3 regions of the Pseudarthrobacter sp. 902506025 genome follow, and region 2 is predicted to be linked to each of the others. Evidence: predicted binding sites of a transcription regulator. Region 2 holds the regulator's gene; each other region holds the start of a gene.

Region 1 (6,299 bases), on a different contig from region 2:
TGCCATGGCCGGCTCCTACGTCAACGCCAACAACATCGGCATCCCCATCACGCTCTATGCCCTGGGGGATGCCACCCCGGTGGCCCCGGTCCTGCTGGTCCAGCTCCTCCTGTTCGCCCCGCTGGTCCTGACCCTGCTGGACCTCGCGGAAGCCGGCCGGTTCTCGCCCCGGCTGATGCTCACGCAGCCCTTCCGCAACCCCATGATCATCGCCTCGCTCCTCGGTGTGGTCCTGGCGGCGTTCCACGTGGAGCTGCCCGCCCCGGTGATGGCGCCGCTCACCCTGCTGGGCGGTGCTGCTGTCCCGGTGGTGCTGCTGGCTTTCGGCATGTCGCTGCGCGGAACCAGGATGCTCCGGAGCGGCGGCCACACGGCCGAAATCCTCACTGCCACGGCACTGAAGTCCGCTGTGATGCCGGCGGTCGCGTTCGTCGTCGGACGTTTCCTGTTCAACCTGGACCACCACATGCTCCTGGGCGTGGTGCTCATGGCAGCGCTGCCCTCGGCCCAGAACGTGTTCCTGTTCGCCAGCAAGTATGGGCGGGGCGTGGCCGTGGCGCGCGAAACCATCCTGCTTTCCACGGCCGCCGCTGCGCCGGTGCTGGTGCTGGTCGTGTGGCTGCTGGCGGCCTGAAGCGGGCGCGCCGCCCTACCGCCCGGGCCACCGGCCGGGCAAGAATGGGCACATGGAACTTCCCGTGATGCCGCCCGTCCCGCCCATGCTTGCCAAGGCCGTCAGCGGCATCGACGGTATTCCCGGCGGCGGGGACCTCAGCTACGAACCCAAGTGGGACGGCTTCCGGTCGATCATTTTCCGTGACGGCGATGACCTGGAGATCGGCAGCCGCAACGAAAAACCCATGACGCGGTACTTCCCGGAACTCGTGGCCGCGCTCAAGGAGAACCTGCCCCCGCGCTGCGTGGTGGACGGCGAGATCATCCTCGTGGGGGCGTCCGGGGACAGGCTCGACTTCGACACCCTGCAGCAGCGCATCCACCCTGCCGCCAGCCGCGTGAAGCTCCTGGCGGAACAAACCCCGGCAAGCTTTGTGGCCTTTGACCTCCTGGCCCTCGGCGATGAGGACTACACCGGCAGGCCCTTTGCTGAGCGGCGCGCTGCGCTGGAGAAGGCGCTCGCCGCGAGCAAGGCACCAGTGCACCTCACCGCGGCCACCACGGACAAGGACACGGCCGGGCACTGGTTCGAGCAGTTCGAGGGGGCCGGATTGGACGGCATCGTGGCCAAGCGGCTGAACGGCCGGTACGAACCCGACAAGCGGGTGATGTTCAAGGTCAAGCACGAGCGCACCGCGGACTGCGTGGTGGCCGGCTACCGCCTGCACAAGAGCGGCCCGGACGCCATCGGCTCGCTGCTGCTGGGGCTGTACAAGGACGACGGCGGCCTGGCCAGCGTGGGAGTCATCGGCGCCTTCCCGATGAAGCGGCGGCAGGAGCTGTTCCAGGAACTCCAGCCGCTGGTGACCGATTTCGACAACCACCCCTGGGCCTGGGCCAAGCAGGAAGAAGGCGAACGGACCCCGCGGAACGCGGAGGGGAGCCGCTGGAGCGCCGGCAAGGACCTGTCCTTCGTTCCGCTCCGGCCCGAACTGGTGGTGGAGGTCCGCTACGACCACATGGAGGGTGACCGGTTCCGCCACACTGCCCAGTTCAACCGCTGGCGGCCGGACCGGGACCCGGAATCCTGCACCTACGCGCAGCTGGAGGAGCCGGTGAACTTCGACCTCGCCTCGGTGCTGGAGACAGGGCGGTAGCCGGAGACTGGCCCAGTCTTAACGGCCTGGCCCAGTTTTAACGCCGGAGAGCCCGCCATGTGGGGGAATGGCGGGCTCTCCGGCCTGAAAACCGGGCCAGGCTGTACGCGGCGGACGGCCTACTTCAGGCCGAGCTGCTTGGTGGGGGTCCGGAAGGATTCCTTTGCGGTCAGGGCCGAGACAGCGGCCACCGCGCAGATGATGGCAGTGAAGATGCTGATCTGGACCCAGCCGCCGGGCTTGATGCCGCCCATGGCAGCCACGATGGCGGGCGCGAACCCTGCCATCAGGAAGCCCAGCTGGGTTCCGATGGCCAGGCCGGAGAACCGGACCTTGGTGCTGAACATTTCGGCGTAGAAGGAAGGCCAGACGGCGTTGGCCGCCGCGTAGCCGCACGAGAAGTAGCCGATGGCGGCCAGGAACATCAGCGGGACGCTGTGGGACTCCAGGCTCAGCAGGAAGACGGGGGTGAGGACCGCGCTGGCCAGGGCGCCGTAGATAAAGACGGGCTTGCGGCCGATCTTGTCGGCCAGCATTCCGAAGAGCGGCTGGGTGCCCAGGGCCACGATGTTGGCAGCAACCACCAGCCACAGGGTGGTGGTGCCGTCCACGCCGGCAACGGTCTTGGCGTAGCTGATGGCCAGGGTGCCGAAGACGGTGGAGACGGCGGCGATGAAGGCGCAGCAGATCACGCGGAGCACGTCGCGCCAGTGGCCCTTGAGCAGGTCTGCCACGGGCAGCTTGGCGATCTGTGCGTTCTTCCGGGCTTCCTCGAAGGCGGGCGGCTCGTGCAGGGTGCGGCGGATGAGGAACGCCACCACCACCACCGCGGCGCTCAGCCAGAACGGGATGCGCCAGCCGATGCCGAACTTGATCTCGTCCGGCAGGGCCAGGACGGGGATGAACACCAGGGCTGCGAGGATCTGGCCGCCCTGGGTGCCGGTGAGGGTCCAGGAGGTGAAGAAGGAGCGGCGGTTGTCCGGGGCATGCTCCAGGGTCATGGAGGAGGCGCCGGCCTGCTCGCCTGCCGCGGAGAGGCCCTGGCAGAGGCGGGCCAGCACCAGCAGCGCCGGAGCCCACCAGCCGACCGTACGGAAGTCGGGCAGGCAGCCGATGACGAAGGTGGAAGCACCCATGAGCACCAGGGTGAACATCAGGACTTTCTGCCGGCCCACCCGGTCGCCGAAGTGGCCCAGGATGATGGCGCCGATGGGACGTGCCACGTACGCGAACCCGAAGGTTGCGAAGGACATGATGGCGGCGTTGGCATCGGCATTGGGGAAGAAGACCGTGGGGAAGATCAGTGCTGCGGCCGAGCCGAAGATGAAGAAGTCATAGTATTCGACGGCGCTGCCCAGGAAGCTGGCGAGGGCGGCCTTCTTGGGTGTCCCGGCGGAGGTGAGGGCACCCGCCCCTGCGGACGGAAGTGTCTTGCTCATGGTGTTCCTTTGGTGTGACGACATTGTCGCGGATGGATCTGGGGGGTCGCAGCCGCCGATGCCTTGGTGCGGGCGGGGGATGCGGCTGGAGTCCGGTGCAAAGACCCGGCAGTTGTAGCCACATGGTGGGAGCTACTTTTGCGATACAGAAACTATGACTGTGAGGGCAGTCACCTGTCAAGAAAATAATCACCATCTAGAAATAGCTCTCACATTGTGGCAACATCGAATGCATGAGTGTGAACCAAACCACAGCGGTCAATGAAGAATCCGCTGCCGCCGCCCGCGCCGGAGAGCCCGTGAATGCCATGCCGCCGGAAGGCAAAGTGGGCGCCCGTCCCGCCGACCGCACGGACATGGTGGGCAAGGCCCTGGGGCTGCTGGTCCTCCTGGGTGATGAACCCCGCGGTGCCAGTGCCGCAGAAATTTCCCGCCGCGCCGAACTTCCCTTCAGTACCACCTACCGCCTGCTGGGCTCCCTGACCCGCGACGGCTTTGTCGACTACGAGCCGGACGGCCGCCGCTATCACCTGGGCCTGCGGATCTTCCAGCTGGGGCAGCGCGTCTCCAACCACCATGGCTTCGCGGGTACGGCCATGCCCATCCTCCGCCGGGTCACCGAGCAGACCGGCGAGGCCACCATCCTCAGCGTCCGCGACGGCCTGCACCACCTGACCGTCAGCAAGGTGGACGGGCCGCAGACCTTCCGCGTGACCAGCGACCCCGGCCACCTGGGCTCGCTCTCGACCACCGCCGTGGGCAAGGCCCTGGTGGCTTTTGCCGAGGATGCGGAACGGGAAAAGCTGCTGGCGGAGCTCCCGCTGGAGGCGCTGACTGACAAGTCCGTGACGGACCGCCGCGCTTTCCGGGCTGAGATCGAAAAGGTCCGCCGGCAGGGATACGCGGTCATGGACGAGGAGAACGAAGCGGGAATGCGTGCCGTGGCCGTGCCGCTGCTCAACGACCAGGGGCACGCCTTCGCCTCGCTGGCAACTGCCGTACCGGTCTTCCGGCTGGACCTTGAGGGGCTCGTGGCGCACGTTCCCCTGCTGCAGGAAGCCGCTGCCGAATTGGCGGCCAGGCTGCCGCAGCGGTAGCGCCAGGACGGCATCAACCGTCCCCGGGGCAACACTGTTGTTCGCATGACGAACAAGAGTGCGATAAGTGAACATTTGTTGTACCGTAATCCCTATCACCCGCAGCGCGGCCGAGTTCCGCGCCTGCCCGGTGCCGTACCAAAGGAGCTGCACGCATGAGCAATCGAACTGAGTCCTACCTTGTAGGGCTGGTTGGTGATGGCGTTACGCCATCGCTCACGCCGCCCATGCACGAACGGGAAGGTGACGTGCAGGGCCTGCGCTACCTGTACCGTCCCATCGACCTGCTGGAACTGGGGCTGACCGGGGAATCGGTGGGCGCCATCCTGGACAGTGCCCGCATCCTGGGCTTCAACGGCCTGAACATCACCCATCCCTGCAAGCAGCTGGTCCTGCAGCACCTGGATGAGGTCAGCCCGGACGCGCGCCGCCTCGGTGCCGTCAACACCGTGGTCATCCGGGACGGCCGCTTCATCGGCCACAACACCGACTTCTCCGGCTTCGCCGCCGCCCTCGCCTCCGGCCTTCCCGGCGCCCGGCTGGACCGCGTGGTGCAGCTCGGCGCGGGCGGTGCCGGGTCCGCCGTCGCCTATGCCCTGCTCAGCGCAGGCGTTAAATCCCTGGACCTGGTGGACATGGACCCCGCCAGGGCCACCGCACGGGCTGCCGAGCTGCAGGGCTTTTTCCCGGACAGCACCGTCACGGCCCGCACGACGGCGGAGCTGCCGCAGCTGATGCAGCTGGCCGATGGCCTGGTGCACTGCACACCCGTTGGCATGGCAGCCCACCCCGGCGTCCCGCTGGACCTTGACCTGCTCGAGCCCCGGCACTGGGTGGCGGACATCGTCTACCGCCCGATCGACACCGAACTGGTCCGCGGCGCCCGCGCCAAGGGCTGCGAGGTCCTGGATGGCGGCAGGATGGCAGTGGGCCAGGCCGCCGACGCGTTCCGGATCTTCACCGGCCTGGACGCCGACCCGGAGCGCATGCGCTCGCACTTCCTGGAGCTTGTGGCCGCCGAGGAGGTGGCCGCCTGATGCGCACCGGAATCGCCACGGTCTGCCTCTCCGGCACCCTGAAGGAAAAGATGCAGGCCTGCGCCATCGCCGGCTTTGACGGCATCGAAATCTTCGAGCAGGACCTGGTCACCTCACCGCTCAGCCCCGAAGACGTGCGGAAGATGGCAGCGGACCTGGGGCTCGGCCTGGACCTGTACCAGCCCTTCCGCGACTTCGACGGCGTCACCCCGGACCTGCTGAAGGCCAACCTCCGCCGCGCCGAGGCCAAGTTCAAGCTCATGGCCCGCCTGGGCATGGACACCATCCTGGTGTGCTCCAACGTTGCCACCGCCACCATTGACGACGACGCCGTCCGCGCCGAACAACTGGCACAGCTCGCAAACCTGGCGGGGGACCACGGCGTCAAGGTGGCCTATGAGGCCCTGGCCTGGGGCAAGTACGTCAACGACTACGAGCACGCCTACCGCCTGGTGGAGATGGTGGACCACCCCAACCTGGGAACCTGCCTGGACTCCTTCCACATCCTGTCCCGCGACTGGGACACGGCGCCGATCGAGGACATCAACCCGGACAAGATCTTCTTCGTCCAGGTGGCGGACGCCCCCAAGCTCTCCATGGACGTCCTGTCCTGGAGCCGCCATTACCGCGTCTTCCCGGGCGAGGGGCAGTTCGAGCTCGCCAAGTTCATGGGCCACGTGGTCCGCGCCGGCTACACCGGACCCGTGTCGCTGGAGGTCTTCAACGACGTCTTCCGCCAGTCGGACGTCGAGCGCACCGCGGTGGATGCCATGCGGTCCCTGATCTGGCTGGAGGAGCAAAGTGCCAAATGGCTCGCCGGCGCCGAAGCCGCGCCCGGCAACGCAGCCGCGCTCCGCCGTCGTTATCCCATGGAACTTGCCACGCTGCCCAAGGTCAACGAACCTGCCGGCTTCAACTTTGCCGAGGTCAAGGCGGACGATACCGCCCAGCTGG
Region 2 (6,299 bases):
CCTCCAGGGTTTCATCGTCGCGGAGGCCGCCCGAGAGCTCCACCTTGATGTCCAGCCGGCCCACCACCTCGCGGAGCAGGTCGGCGTTGGAACCGCGTCCGAAGGCTGCGTCAAGGTCAACCAGGTGGACCCATTCGGCACCCTGCTGCTGCCAGTTCAACGCAGCCTCGAGGGGTGTTCCGTAACTGGTTTCGCTGCCCGCCTCGCCCTGGACCAGCCGGACGGCCTGGCCGTTGACGACGTCGACGGCGGGCAGGAGTTCAAGTACCGGCAGGTCATGTGCGGTGGTCATACTCATCCTCGGTGTTGGTTCTTCGGTTGGGACTAAAACGGGGGCCGCCCGGTGCCGTCAATGCTCCGTGCCGCCCTGGACGGTCAATTACCCGGCAGGGTGAGCAGGTAGGCGGCAACCAGTGCCATTGCGGCCAGGACATAGAACGACACCTGAAGCCACATGGGCCTGGCCTGCTGCCGGAACGAGATGCCGCCGCCAATCAGCAGGCCGGCGAGGCCCATCAGGAGTACGGACCACATTTAGGCGCCACTGCCGGCGTTGGCCGGGGCACCGGAACCAGCGGCGTCCGGCCTGCGCAGGCCCTCCACCCAGTTGCGCAGGAGCCGCGCACCGGCATCGCCGGATTTTTCGGGGTGGAACTGGGTTGCGCAGAGCGGGCCGTTTTCGACGGCGGCGATGAACGGGCCGCCGTGCTCGGACCAGGTCACCAGGGGCGGTGCCATCCGCGGCTGGATGACGTCGAAGTTCCACTCCTGCACGCCGTAGGAGTGCACGAAGTAGAACCGTTCGTTTTCGACGCCGGCAAAGAGCTTTGAGCCTTCAGGGACCTTGACGGTGTTCCAGCCCATGTGCGGTACGACCTCAGCCGGAAGTGCCTCCACCTTTCCGGGCCATTCACCGATGCCCTGGGCTTCGGTGCCGTGTTCCACGCCGGCTTCGAACAGGACCTGCAGGCCCACGCAGATGCCAAGCACCGGACGTCCGCCGGCCACGCGCCGGCCGATGAGCCGGATGCCGTCCACGGCCTTGAGTTCGCGCATCACGGTTTCGAACGCGCCGACGCCAGGTACCACCAAGCCGTCCGCGTTCAGGACATCCTCCGGTTTGGCGCTCAGGATCACTTCCGCGCCGGCGCGCTCGAGGGCGCGCACCGCGGACCTGACGTTCCCGGAACCGTAGTCAAGCACCGTGACGGTGGGCTTGCCCTCGGGCGACGGCAGCCTGCGCGACGCCGAGGGGTCGATGATTGCCCCGTCCCTCAGTTCCTGGCCGCTCACAGCGCACCCTTGGTGGAGGGGATGCCCTCAACCCGGGGGTCGGGTTCGACGGCGGCGCGAAGGGCGCGGGCAAAGGCTTTGAACTGTGCTTCGACGATGTGGTGGGGGTCGCGGCCGGCCAGCACGTTCATGTGCAGGCAGATGCCGGCGTGCAGCGTGATGGCTTCAAAGACATGCCGGGTCAGGGAGCCGGTGAAGTGGCCGCCAATGAGGTGGTATTCCTGGCCGGCGGGCTCACCGCCGTGCACCAGGTAGGGGCGGCCGGAAACGTCCACCACTGCGTTCGCCAAGGCCTCGTCCAGCGGCACCGTGGCCTCTCCGAACCGGCGGATGCCCGCCTTGTTGCCGAGGGCGGTCCGCAGGACTTCACCGAAGGTGATGGCGACGTCCTCAACGGTGTGGTGGACGTCGATGTGGGTGTCCCCGGTGGCCTTGACGGTCATGTCGATCAACGAGTGCTTGCACAGGGCCGTCAGCATGTGGTCGTAGAACGGCACCGAGGTGTCGATGTCCGAGATTCCCGTGCCGTCCAGGTTGATCTCCACGAGTACGGAGGACTCGCTGGTGGCACGCTCCATGCGGGCGGTCCGGGCTGCAGCCGTATTCGATCCGGTTGAACTCATGGTGAAGGGATCCTTTGTGGGAGAAGAAGTGGTTCAAGGCGTCCAGCGCCGCAATATCAAGTCTAGGCGTGAAGCGCGGCGTGGCCGGCAAGGATGCGTTCCAGGGAGGTCAGGAAGGCTGTGGTTTCCGCCTCAGTGCCCGCCGTGACCCTGAGGTGGCCGGGGATGCCCACATCCCGGATGAGCACGCCGGCGTCAAGGAGTTCCTGCCAGACCTGGTGCGGGTTTTCCAGGCCGCCGAAAAACACGTAGTTGGAGTCCGACGCTGCGGGCTTGAGTCCCATCCGGGTCAGCTCGGCCACGATGCGGTCCCGCTGCTTCTTGATGTCCTGGACGTCGGCCATGAGCGCTTCGCGGTGTTCAAGGGCCGCAAGGGCGGTGGCCTGGGTGATGGCGGACAGGTGGTACGGCAGGCGCACCAGCCGCAGGGCGTCGGCCACCTCGGGGGCGGCGGCCATATAGCCGAGCCGTGCACCGGCCAGGGCGAAGGCCTTGCTCATGGTGCGGGAGACGATGAGCCGCTCACGGCCGGGCAGGAGCGTCAGTGCGCTGGGCGTGCCGTCGTGTGCGAACTCGTGATAGGCCTCATCGACGATCACGATGGCCTGGCTGTCCGCGCCGGCGTCGTAGACGGCTTCCACGACGTCCAGGCCGAGCCCGGTCCCGGTGGGATTGTTGGGCGAGCAGAGGAACACGATGTTCGGCTGGAGTTCCTTGACCTGGCGTGCGGCGGACTCGGCGCTGAGGTCATAGCCTTCCGCGCGTTCCCCGGTGATGTACTGCGTGTCCGTTCCGCTGGCCAGCAACGGGTACATAGAGTACGTGGGCGGGAAACCAAGGGCGGTGCGGCCCGGGCCGCCAAACGCCTGGAGGATCTGCTGCAGGACCTCATTGGAACCGTTCGCTGCCCACAGGTTGGTTTCGTCGAGCCCATGCCCGAGGTATTCCGCCAGGGCCTTACGCAGCGCCGTGAACTCGCGGTCCGGGTAGCGGTTGAGGCCCGCGGCGGCTTCCGTAACGGCAGCGCTGATGGCGGCCCGCACATCGGCGGGAACACCATGGGTGTTTTCGTTGACGTTCAGCAGGATGGGGACGTCCAGCTGGGGGGCCCCATAAGGAGTCAGGCCGCGAAGGTTGCTGCGGAGGGGAAGCCGGTTCAGACGTTCTAGCTGCTGGTTCACCTGAACAGTTTAGTTGCCGCGGCAACCGCCGGAAAATGTGACGGTTGCTGCCCAGCCCCGGCAGCCCACTCAGTGCGTGGGAACGAACAGCTGCTGGCCCGGAAGGACGGTGCCGGCGTCGAGGTTGTTGAGCTGGACGATGTCTGCCACGACGTCGCGGGCGTCCCGGTCCGGCGCGACCGTACCGGCAATGGCCCACAACGATTGTCCGGGCTGCACCGTCACCGTCACGGTGGGGGTCACTGCGAGGTCCGCAGCCGAATCCGAGGCCTTGGCCGGGGAATGGAAAAACCCGGCGAGTGACAGCAGGAGAACAGCCAGGACTACGAGCGGAACCCCGATCAGGACGATCCTCCCCCGGCGGGTCAGCCGCAGGGGTGCAGACGAAGGTGAAACCTGGTGAAGAGATAAAGCTGACATGAACTAAGCCCTCCTGGACTTGCCGTGCTGCCCGGGTGTCCGCCCGCCAACGCCCCTTGCCGTTCCGTACCGCCGCCGCGCACATCTTCCGGCCGCGTATTCGAAGGAGTCATCTACTGGTTAGAACACATATTCGAACTTTGCTGATTAAGTTTTAGCACCTATCAACGAACATTGTCGAGACTCGCTAGAACAAATGTTTGAAAAAGCACTATGGCTGGCCTAGTTTTGGAACCAGGAACAAGCACTCCTGAAGTTGAACAGCAGGGTCTGACAATGACAGCGGGAGTCCTTCCACCGGCACCGCGGAACAGCGCCCGGCGGGAGGTTCGGCGGCAAGCGAAAGGCAATGGCGAATATGGCAGCAGCAGCCGCCGGGGGCAGGACCGTCCCGCAATCCAAGAGGACCACCAAGGGGCTGACTCCCCGGCAGAAGAAGATCCTCGAGACCATCCAGCGCTCCGTTAACGAGAACGGGTATCCGCCGTCCATGCGGGAAATCGGCGACACGGTGGGCCTTGCCAGCCTGTCAAGCGTGACCCACCAGCTCTCGCAGTTGGAAAAGCTGGGCTACCTTCGGCGCGACCCCAAGCGGCCGCGTGCCATGGAAGTGTTGATGCCGCTCACGCTCGATGGCGGGGGCAAAGGCGGGGGCACGCCTGCCGCGCCCCAGGCCGCAGGGGGCGGCGCCACAGTCACGGAGCTGCCCACTGCACTGGACACGGCCATGGTTCCGCTGGTCGGCCGGATTGCCGCCGGTGGCCCCATCCTTGCCGAACAACTCGTCGAAGACGTCATGCCGCTGCCCCGCCAGCTGGTTGGCCAGGGTGAACTTTTCATGCTCAAGGTGGCTGGCGATTCCATGGTGGATGCCGCCATTTGCGATGGCGACTGGGTAGTGGTGCGGCGCCAGGCTGACGCCGCCAACGGGGACATTGTCGCTGCACTGCTGGATGACGAGGCCACCGTAAAGACCTTCCGCCAGCGCGATGGCCACACCTGGCTGCTGCCGCAGAACACCCAGTACGAACCGATCCTGGGTGACCATGCCACCATCATGGGCAAGGTCGTCTCGGTCCTGCGTTCGCTCTAGCCCCGAACGCCTGCGCGGCATCCGCGCAGGCGTTGTCCGGCGGTTCCCAGGACGCGCCGGATCTCAGGACGCGTCGGCGCCCAGCCTGCTAAGGGCTGCCAGTGCCTTGGCGCGGTCAGTGGTGGCCCAGAACGGCGGGAGGGCGCCGCGCAGGAATCCCGCATAGCGTTCGGTGGCCAGCCGCGAGTCCAGGACTGCCACCACACCCTTGTCGCCGGTTGACCTGATCAGGCGGCCGGCCCCCTGGGCGAGCCGGATCGCAGCGTGCGTGGCGGAAACAGACATGAAACCGTTTCCGCCTGCCTGCGCCACGGCTCGCGAACGCGCCGTCATGAGGGGGTCGTCCGGCCGCGGGAACGGGATGCGGTCAATCACGACCAGCCGGCAGGATCCACCGGGAACATCAACGCCCTGCCACAGGGACATGGTTCCGAAGAGGCAGGTGTCCGGCTCGTCCGCGAATTGTTTGACCAGGGCGGTCATGGTCGACTCCCCCTGGCAGAGGACAGTCATGCCGAGCTTCGGGCGGAGGGCATCGGCAGCTTCCTCAGCCGCCCGCCGCGACGAGAACAGGCAGAGCGCTCCCCCGTTGGAGGCCTTGATGAGCGCTTCGAGTTCGGCCAGGGCCTCCGGGGAAACACCCCGGCCAGGCTTGGGCAGGTGGCCGGCAACATAAAGGATGCCCTGTTTCGGGTAGTCGAAGGGCGAACCAACATCCACGCCCGTCCAGCTGGGCGCGCCGTCACCAAGCAGGCCCAGGCCTCCCGCGGCCGGTTCGAACGCGGAACCGATCGCCAGGGTGGCGGAGGTCAGCACCACGGTATGGTCGGCGAAGAGCCCTTCCCGCAGCCTCCCGGCGACGGAAAGCGGTGCAATGTTGACCAGGACTGGAGCACTGTCATCGGGCTGCGAATAGCCTTGGCCCGGATCAAAGGTGCTGGCGCGGGAGAACCACACCACCTCCCGGTTTTCGCGGGCGGCAATCAGCCGCTCGCAGAGTTCCAGGATGAGCATCAGCCGGGAACGGGCCAGCTGCCGCCCGCCGTCGGCCGTGGTGTTGCTGTCCCCTTTGGAATCGGACAACGCAGCCCGGCACGCTTCACGCAGCTGGTCCACGCAGTCGAGTTGCTCGTCGTTCAGGCCGTTGGGGAGCAGTCCGTTGGGCGCGCCCGCGAGGGCCATTTCCAGGTTGGCAGCTGCGGCGTTCAGCGCATCAACGGTGATGGCGGTATGTTTCCGCGCGCCGGAAGCGGCGGCGTGGACCATGGCGACGGACAGCTGCCCGGATACGGCACCGGTCACCCGGTCCTGCAGTTCGTGGGCTTCGTCCACCACCACGACGTCGTATTCGGGCAGGACTGCCAGTCCCTCGAACGCGCTCACGGCCAGCATGGCGTGGTTGGTCACCACCACGTCGGCCTCGGCGGCATCCTGCCGGGCAAGCTCACTGAAGCACTCGGCGGCCATCGGGCATTTTTGCGCCCCGAGGCACTCCATCGAGGTAACGGAAACCTGCCGCCAGGCACGGTCGGTCACGCCAGGCAGCAGCTCGTCGCGGTCGCCGGTGGCCGTCTTCTCCGCCCACTCGCGCAGCCGCACCACTTCCTTGCCCAGCTGCGACGACGGCCCGCCCACCGAGGCGGCGAAGTGCGGAACGCTGGTGTCCTCCCCCAGGGAGAAGAGCTGCCC
Region 3 (6,299 bases), on a different contig from region 2:
GCTGGGCATCTGACACGGGTGTCTCCTATTCAAAGTTGAGGCTTCATAGCTTGTGGCATACGGGGACCACAGCCAGCCACCGTCAATGCTATCGGTTCCGGTATGGGCCGACCAACGCGGCGCACGGGGGTGCGGAACCGCGGTTACCCGTTGAACCCGGTAATCGCCAGCGTCCTGCTGATGCCATCGAGGGGATGTGGCACATCGCCGAAGGCCTCCGGGCTGGACACCCCGGTGGACCCGCCGATGGACTCCGGCAAGGGCAAACTGTCCGTTTTGCCCAGGTCCCAGGCCATGCTCGCGCTGATGCTGATGCCCCGGGGACCGGTCCTTCGGGTGGTCCCGCGGATCAGCAGCAGGCGGGTTCCAAACAGAAGCGGACCGGCGTTTTCCTGGGCCTCGTGGAAGAAGACCGAATCCACGCAGCCGGTGCCGTCGTCGATGCTGATGAACACCACCCGCCTGCCGCCGCGCATGGGAGGAGTCTGGGTGGCCACCCGCACCCCTGCCACCAGCACTTCGGTCCCGTTGCGCAGGCTGAGAAGTTTGTCGGCAGTGGTGACGCCCAGCCTTTCCAGCAGGGGCCTGTGGCTGTCCATCAGGTGGGAACTGACATCGACGGCCATGAGATCCAATTCCGCCCTGACGTTGTCCACCATTGTGGGGGCGGGAAGTCCAGGTTTGATGTTACGCAGTTCGACGTCGCCCAGGGGAAGGGACAACTGCCCCTCCAGCACCTCAAAGCCTTTCCGCTGGCCATTGGCTGATTGAAGCTGCTGCAAATGGTGCACCAGGTCCGCGCGGTTGGCGGTGCCTCCGGCTTCGCGGTGCAGGGAATCAAAGGCCCCCAGCTGCGCAAGGCGCCTAATGCTTGGCTTGCTGAGCCGCGAGCGCGCCCGGAGATCCGCCAGTGAGTCATATGGCTGGCCGGCGACAATCCGCTTCAGTTCTGCAGCAGACAGGCCGTAAATCCCGTTCAGGCTTAGCCTGATTCCCAGCCTGCCGGCGTCCGTGCCTGTCCCGATCCGCTCCACCCGGTATTCGGCTTTGCTGCGGTTAATGTCCAGGGGAAGGATGGGAATGCCCAGCCGGCGGGCTTCGGCCACGAGCAGCCGTTTGGGGTACATGCCGGGGTCGTGCTCCCATAAGCCTGCAAGGAAGGCTTCGGGGTGGTGTGTCTTGAGCCAGGCGGACTGGTAGGTGGGGACAGCGAAAGCAGCCCCGTGGGCTTTGCAGAAGCCGAAGCTGGCAAATGACTTCAACGTCCCCCACACCTTGTCCACCACCTCGGGGGTGTACCCCCTGGCTTTGGCGTGGCGCCGGAAGTACTCCTCCACCCGCGCTTCTCCGGCCTCGCTGCTGAGTGCCCGGCGGAATTCGTCGGCTTTTGCCAGGCCGCAGCCGGTCATGACGTGGAGGGTTTTCAGGATCTGCTCGTGGAAGACGGTGACCCCGTGGGTTTCCTGCAGCACCGGCTTGAGGTCAGGGTGGGGGTAGACCTCAGGGGCGAATCCGTGCCGGTGTTCCAGGAAGGGCCGCACCATGTCCGATTTCATCGGTCCCGGGCGGAACAGTGAAATATCGATGATGAGGTCGTTGAACTCCCGCGGCGCCATTTTGCCGATCAGTTCCCGCTGCCCGGGTGATTCGATCTGGAAGCAGCCAAGGGTATGCGTGCTCCTGATCAGTTCATAGGTGGCTTCGTCGTCGAGGGGGACGGCGTTGAGGTCTATCCGGCCGTTGGCGGCAATGTAGTCGGGGCCGGAACCTTCCGGGCCCGCAGGGTGGTTCCCCGCCTTGACCACTTCCTCCTTGGAGGGATGGATCCTGATGATCTCCCGGACCGCAAACGCCATGGCGCTCTGCATGCGGACACCCAGGACATCGAGTTTGAGCATGCCCATGGGGTCCATGTCATGTTTATCGAACTGGCTCATGGGCAGTCCAAGACCGCTGGGCTGGACCGGGGTGCGGTCCAGGAGGGTGGCATCACCCAGGATGACACCGCATGGGTGCATGGATATGTGGCGGGGCAGCCGGTCGAGCCGTTCGGTCAGGTCCACCAGCAGGTCCAGTTGCTGGTTGCCATGGGCGTCGCGTTGCTCCACCCGGCCGGCAAACTCTCGCAGTTCCGGTTTTTCCTGCAGTGCTTCCCGGAATTTCCGTGCAGAGAACCGCCACAGCTGCTTGGCGATCTCCCCCACCTCGTCGTCGTCCATGCCCAGCGCCAGGCCGGCGTCGCGCACGGCACCACGGGCGCGGTATCCGTTCTGCATGCTCATCAGGGTTACCCGTTCAGAGCCGAAGCGTTCGAAGATCCGGTGGTAGACGTTGTGGCGTTCAGCGCTTTCGACGTCGATGTCGATGTCCGGAAGGGTGGCGCGGTCGTTGGAGAGGAAACGTTCAAAGATCAGGTCGTGCTGAAGGGGATTCACATGGCTGACGTCGATCAGGTAATTCACCAGGCTGGATGCTCCCGAACCTCTTGCTGCCGCCCTGACCCCCATGTCCTGGATCATCCGGGACACCTCGGCAACAGTGAGGAAGTACGAGGAGAAGCCCAGGTTGTGGATGATCCCCAGCTCATGGTCCAGGCGGGCCAGGATCTCCTTCTCCGTGTTGCCAGTGGCGCCCGGGAACCTCCGGCCGATTCCTGCATGGCAGCGCTGGATGAGTTCAGCGTGCGGATCCTGGCTGATGCCAATAACGGATGCTTCGGGAACCACGGGCTGTTTCCATCCCATGTCTGAGGTGGGATCGATCCGGCAGAGATCGGCGAGCGCCTCCGTCTGTGTCATCAGCTGCTTGAGGTCGGCTGCACCATAACCGGCAGCGGAAATGATTTCCTTACCCAGCCCCAGCATCTGCGCCGGGGTTTTCAGCCACCCCTGGCCGGTGGGCTGCAGGAGTGGTTCCCCTGCCAGTTCGGGCAGGGACTTCAATGTCCGGGCCGAATCCAGGACGTCAGCGGTTGGTGCTCCGTCCGCAGCGCAGTACCTAACGGCATTGGACAGGACCGCCGGTACCTGGTGTTCCTCGGCGAGCCTGAGCATGCGCACAGCATGCGCCGTGCTCATCGGGGTACCAGGTGCGCTGAGTTGGGAGACGATTTCAGCCACCACGGTTCCGGCGGGCATGGCGTCGAGCCACTGCTTGAAGAGGGTCCGGGGCCGCAGGTAGCGCCGTCCGCCCATGGCCCGGCCCACATCCGAATCAGGGCCGAGCAGTACGGTGAGCACCGGCTTAAGGGTTTGGGGGTCCAGGGTGCGGGAGGCCAGTTCGGCGCGGGTGACAGCAGCGGGCACCGCTCCCCCGGCTTTCCCCGAGGTCCTTGCGTGGGCGTCGGAAACCAGGCGGCACAGCGCACGGTATCCGGCACCGTTGTTTTGGCCGCGGGCCAGCACCACCACCCTGCCTGACACCTGCGTTCGGTGATCGCCGTCGTCGTCAAACACTGCAAGGTCCACCCCCACAATGGGGTCGATGCCCGCGGCCATGCAGGCCTTGAGGTGCTTGATGGTTCCGTAGAGGCCATCCCGGTCTGTACAGGCGAGGGCTGTGGCACCGTCGGCGGCGGCAGCCATGGCCAGTTCCTCCGGCCAGGAAACACCGTAATGGGCGCTGAACGCCGTGGAAACGTGAAGGTGGGTGAAGCTCATGCTGGACTGGTCAGGCTGTTCTGTGGCGGAGGGCGTCATGGATCCGCAGCAGCCGCCAACGGTTGCTGCGGAGATGGCGGGTCAGGTCAAGGGTGAGGGGTTCTGCGCCGGCCGGTTCTTCCGGCGCAGCGGAACGGGAGGCTGCCCGGGAGGGCAGAACCTGCACGCGCCAGATTTCGTGATCCACCACGCCCTGGCCGCTTCCCAGCGGTGCCCTGCTGTCCTCCGCCCACCATTGCCGGCGTTCGTACCACCGGAGGGGTTCGGCGCAGACGGTGTAGGAAGCCCCGGCCCAGCTCAACGATTCCGGCTGTCCGGCTTTGTTGCACACCACGTCAACAGACTCGCTGAACATGCCCATGCGCACCTCCCGGACGATTCTCCCCATAACAGGTATTCGAATATGTATTCGAATAAAACCAGTCTACGCCGGGATGGCATCAAAACATAGGCGGGGGTGGACGGGGCGTGCGGCAGGGAGCAGGATGTTGGCATGAGTACCGATGACGCACTCCTGAAGCAGGCCAGCATCAAGACCGAGGACTCCACCCTGGTCGCCACGTTCGATATCGACGGCACCATACCGGTATCCGGTGCCTACGTGGTGGGGTTGATGGGAGCCTCGCCTGATTATTCGGCGCAGCGCCGGCTGTGCATTGAGTTCATGAACGGGGAGGCCATCGCCTGCTACGCGTTCAACCGGGACCAGGGAATCGAAGAGGATTACGACCTGTCCGGCGTCACCCACTCACAGAGCAGCATCACCGGCAGCTTTCCCCTGACGGCGTTGAACGGGCTCGGGCAGGGGCATGTCCTTTCCGCCTTCAGTGAGGCGGACGGACGGGAGTTCCAGCACGGGGTGCCGGTGGAGGAAGCACTCTAAGCTTCCTCAGCTGTTTTCTTTATGGATCCGCAGTTCAAGTTCAATGAACGCGGAGATCATGGCCCGGTAGGTTGACTCCACGATGTCCGGGTCAATGTCCTTTTTCTCGGCAGCAGCCCGCACGTGTTCAATGATCCGCTCCACCCGGCCCGGGGCGCGCACCTCGGCGTCATCACCCTTCAGCGTGCCGGCGATCCTGATCAGCCTCTCGCGGCGGGCGATGAGGGTGACAATCTGCTCATCCACCTCGTCAACAGCAACCCGGACGGCAGCGAGCTGTTCCCTGTCGGCCCGGGCATCCCTATCGTTTCCTTGAATTGTCGCCATCATCTGACAGTATCGAAGCATGGAGCCCAGAGTCGACTTTATCTCCCTCGGTGTCCGCAGTGTCGAGGCCTCGCGCGCCTTCTACGTGGACGGCCTTGGCTGGCCCGTCCACCGCGAGGTTGCCGGGGAAGTCCTGTTCATCCAGGTGAACCATGGGCTGGTGCTCTCCCTCTGGGACAGCACCCAGATGCAGGCCGAGGCCGGCACCAGTCCTCCCGCCGGCGTCCCCGGCATCACGCTCAGCCACAACCTGGGAAGCCCGCAGGAAGTGGACAGCGTCATGGAACAGGCTGCGGCGGCCGGTGCTGCCATCGTTGCCGAGCCCGTCACCAAGGCGTGGGGCGGCTACGCAGGATATTTTGCCGACCCTGACGGGTTCCGCTGGGAAGTGGCGTACAACCCCACCTGGGCAGTGGACGACGCCGGCACGGTCACCGTCTGACGGGCGGCGGCCCGGGCGGGGCTGCTAGAACAGGGCTTCCACCGGGCGGATCAGTTCCGGGCCGTTGTTGCGGACATTGCCCACTTCCTTGCCCACGGAGTCCACCTGCCAGTCGGCTGCGGCCTCCTTAACCCCTGACCGCACCAGGTCAACGAGTGCAGCGGCATCGTCCGCCTGCGGGTCCAGCCAGGCCTCCATCGTGGCCTTGTCCATGGGCAGCGGCACCCTGTCATGCAGCTCGGTCAGTTTCCCGAAGATGGTGGATTCCGTCCCTGGCGGCGGCGTGTCGGCCGTGAGGATCGACGTGGACAGCAGCCAGCGTCCGGGCTCCCCCTCCTGCACGGACGGGTCCTTCCACCACTCGTAGAGGCCGGCGAAAACCAACCCATGGTCCCCGCCCGGGTGCACGTAGTAGGGCTGCTTCGATTTCCCGGGCCCCTGCTTCCATTCGTAATAGCCGTCCGCCGGGACGGCGCAGCGGCGGGACTGCACAGCCTTCCGGAAGGCCGGCTTCTCCAGCACGGATTCGCTCCGGGCATTGATCATGCGGGATCCGATTCCGGGATCCTTTGCCCAGGACGGGACCAGGCCCCAGCGCGCCACATGCAGCTGGCGGACCTGCCGGGGCTCGGCATCGCCATCCACCAGCCGCTCCAGCACGATGGGGACCGCGTCGGTGGGTGCCACGTTCCAGGACGGCGTGATGGTGACCTCGTCCTCCAGCCCGGCGTCGAATTCGGCCAGGAGATCACCCACGGCGCGTGCCATTACGTAGCGTCCACACATGCCACCAGCTTGCCACCGCCCGCCACAAACTGTCATCCAGGCACCGCAGCGGCCACCCGGCACGGGGGAATACCGCCGGCCACGCTACGGTTGACAGTAAGGAAACCTTTCAAGCGACGTATAGGAGATCCCTGTGGACTTCACTCCCGAATCCGGCACCATCACCATGTTTTCCACCACCTGGTGCGGCTACTGCAACCGG

The links. The regulator LexA, encoded in region 2, represses DNA repair genes until DNA is damaged. The targets are predictions, from matches to a motif close to TCGAACANNTGTTCGA.
Region 1: a site for LexA is predicted at 4,376-4,391, ahead of AB0280_RS11870 (shikimate dehydrogenase). Genes of this name have one in related genera too.
Region 3: a site for LexA is predicted at 4,057-4,072, ahead of AB0280_RS03610 (DUF6504 family protein). Genes of this name have one in related genera too.

Annotation. Positions count from the first base shown of each region.
Region 1 covers NZ_JBFBKW010000005.1:131,560-137,858, forward strand. Annotated here, with positions in the region: gene AB0280_RS11850 (AEC family transporter) at 1-634, shown strand, start outside; gene AB0280_RS11855 (ATP-dependent DNA ligase) at 687-1,772, shown strand; gene AB0280_RS11860 (MFS transporter) at 1,892-3,211, opposite strand; gene AB0280_RS11865 (IclR family transcriptional regulator) at 3,445-4,308, shown strand; gene AB0280_RS11870 (shikimate dehydrogenase) at 4,464-5,345, shown strand; gene AB0280_RS11875 (bifunctional sugar phosphate isomerase/epimerase/4-hydroxyphenylpyruvate dioxygenase family protein) at 5,345-6,299, shown strand, end outside.
Region 2 covers NZ_JBFBKW010000006.1:39,248-45,546, forward strand. Annotated here, with positions in the region: gene priA (bifunctional 1-(5-phosphoribosyl)-5-((5-phosphoribosylamino)methylideneamino)imidazole-4-carboxamide isomerase/phosphoribosylanthranilate isomerase PriA) at 1-292, opposite strand, end outside; gene AB0280_RS12710 (hypothetical protein) at 376-534, opposite strand; gene hisH (imidazole glycerol phosphate synthase subunit HisH) at 535-1,293, opposite strand; gene hisB (imidazoleglycerol-phosphate dehydratase HisB) at 1,290-1,916, opposite strand; gene AB0280_RS12725 (histidinol-phosphate transaminase) at 1,979-3,097, opposite strand; gene AB0280_RS12730 (LysM peptidoglycan-binding domain-containing protein) at 3,167-3,517, opposite strand; gene lexA (transcriptional repressor LexA) at 3,876-4,610, shown strand; gene AB0280_RS12740 (ATP-dependent DNA helicase) at 4,674-6,299, opposite strand, start outside.
Region 3 covers NZ_JBFBKW010000001.1:805,122-811,420, forward strand. Annotated here, with positions in the region: gene thrS (threonine--tRNA ligase) at 1-16, opposite strand, end outside; gene AB0280_RS03605 (DNA polymerase III subunit alpha) at 144-3,659, opposite strand; gene AB0280_RS03610 (DUF6504 family protein) at 3,670-4,020, opposite strand; gene AB0280_RS03615 (hypothetical protein) at 4,153-4,542, shown strand; gene AB0280_RS03620 (chorismate mutase) at 4,549-4,872, opposite strand; gene AB0280_RS03625 (VOC family protein) at 4,889-5,311, shown strand; gene AB0280_RS03630 (SOS response-associated peptidase) at 5,336-6,097, opposite strand; gene AB0280_RS03635 (mycoredoxin) at 6,231-6,299, shown strand, end outside.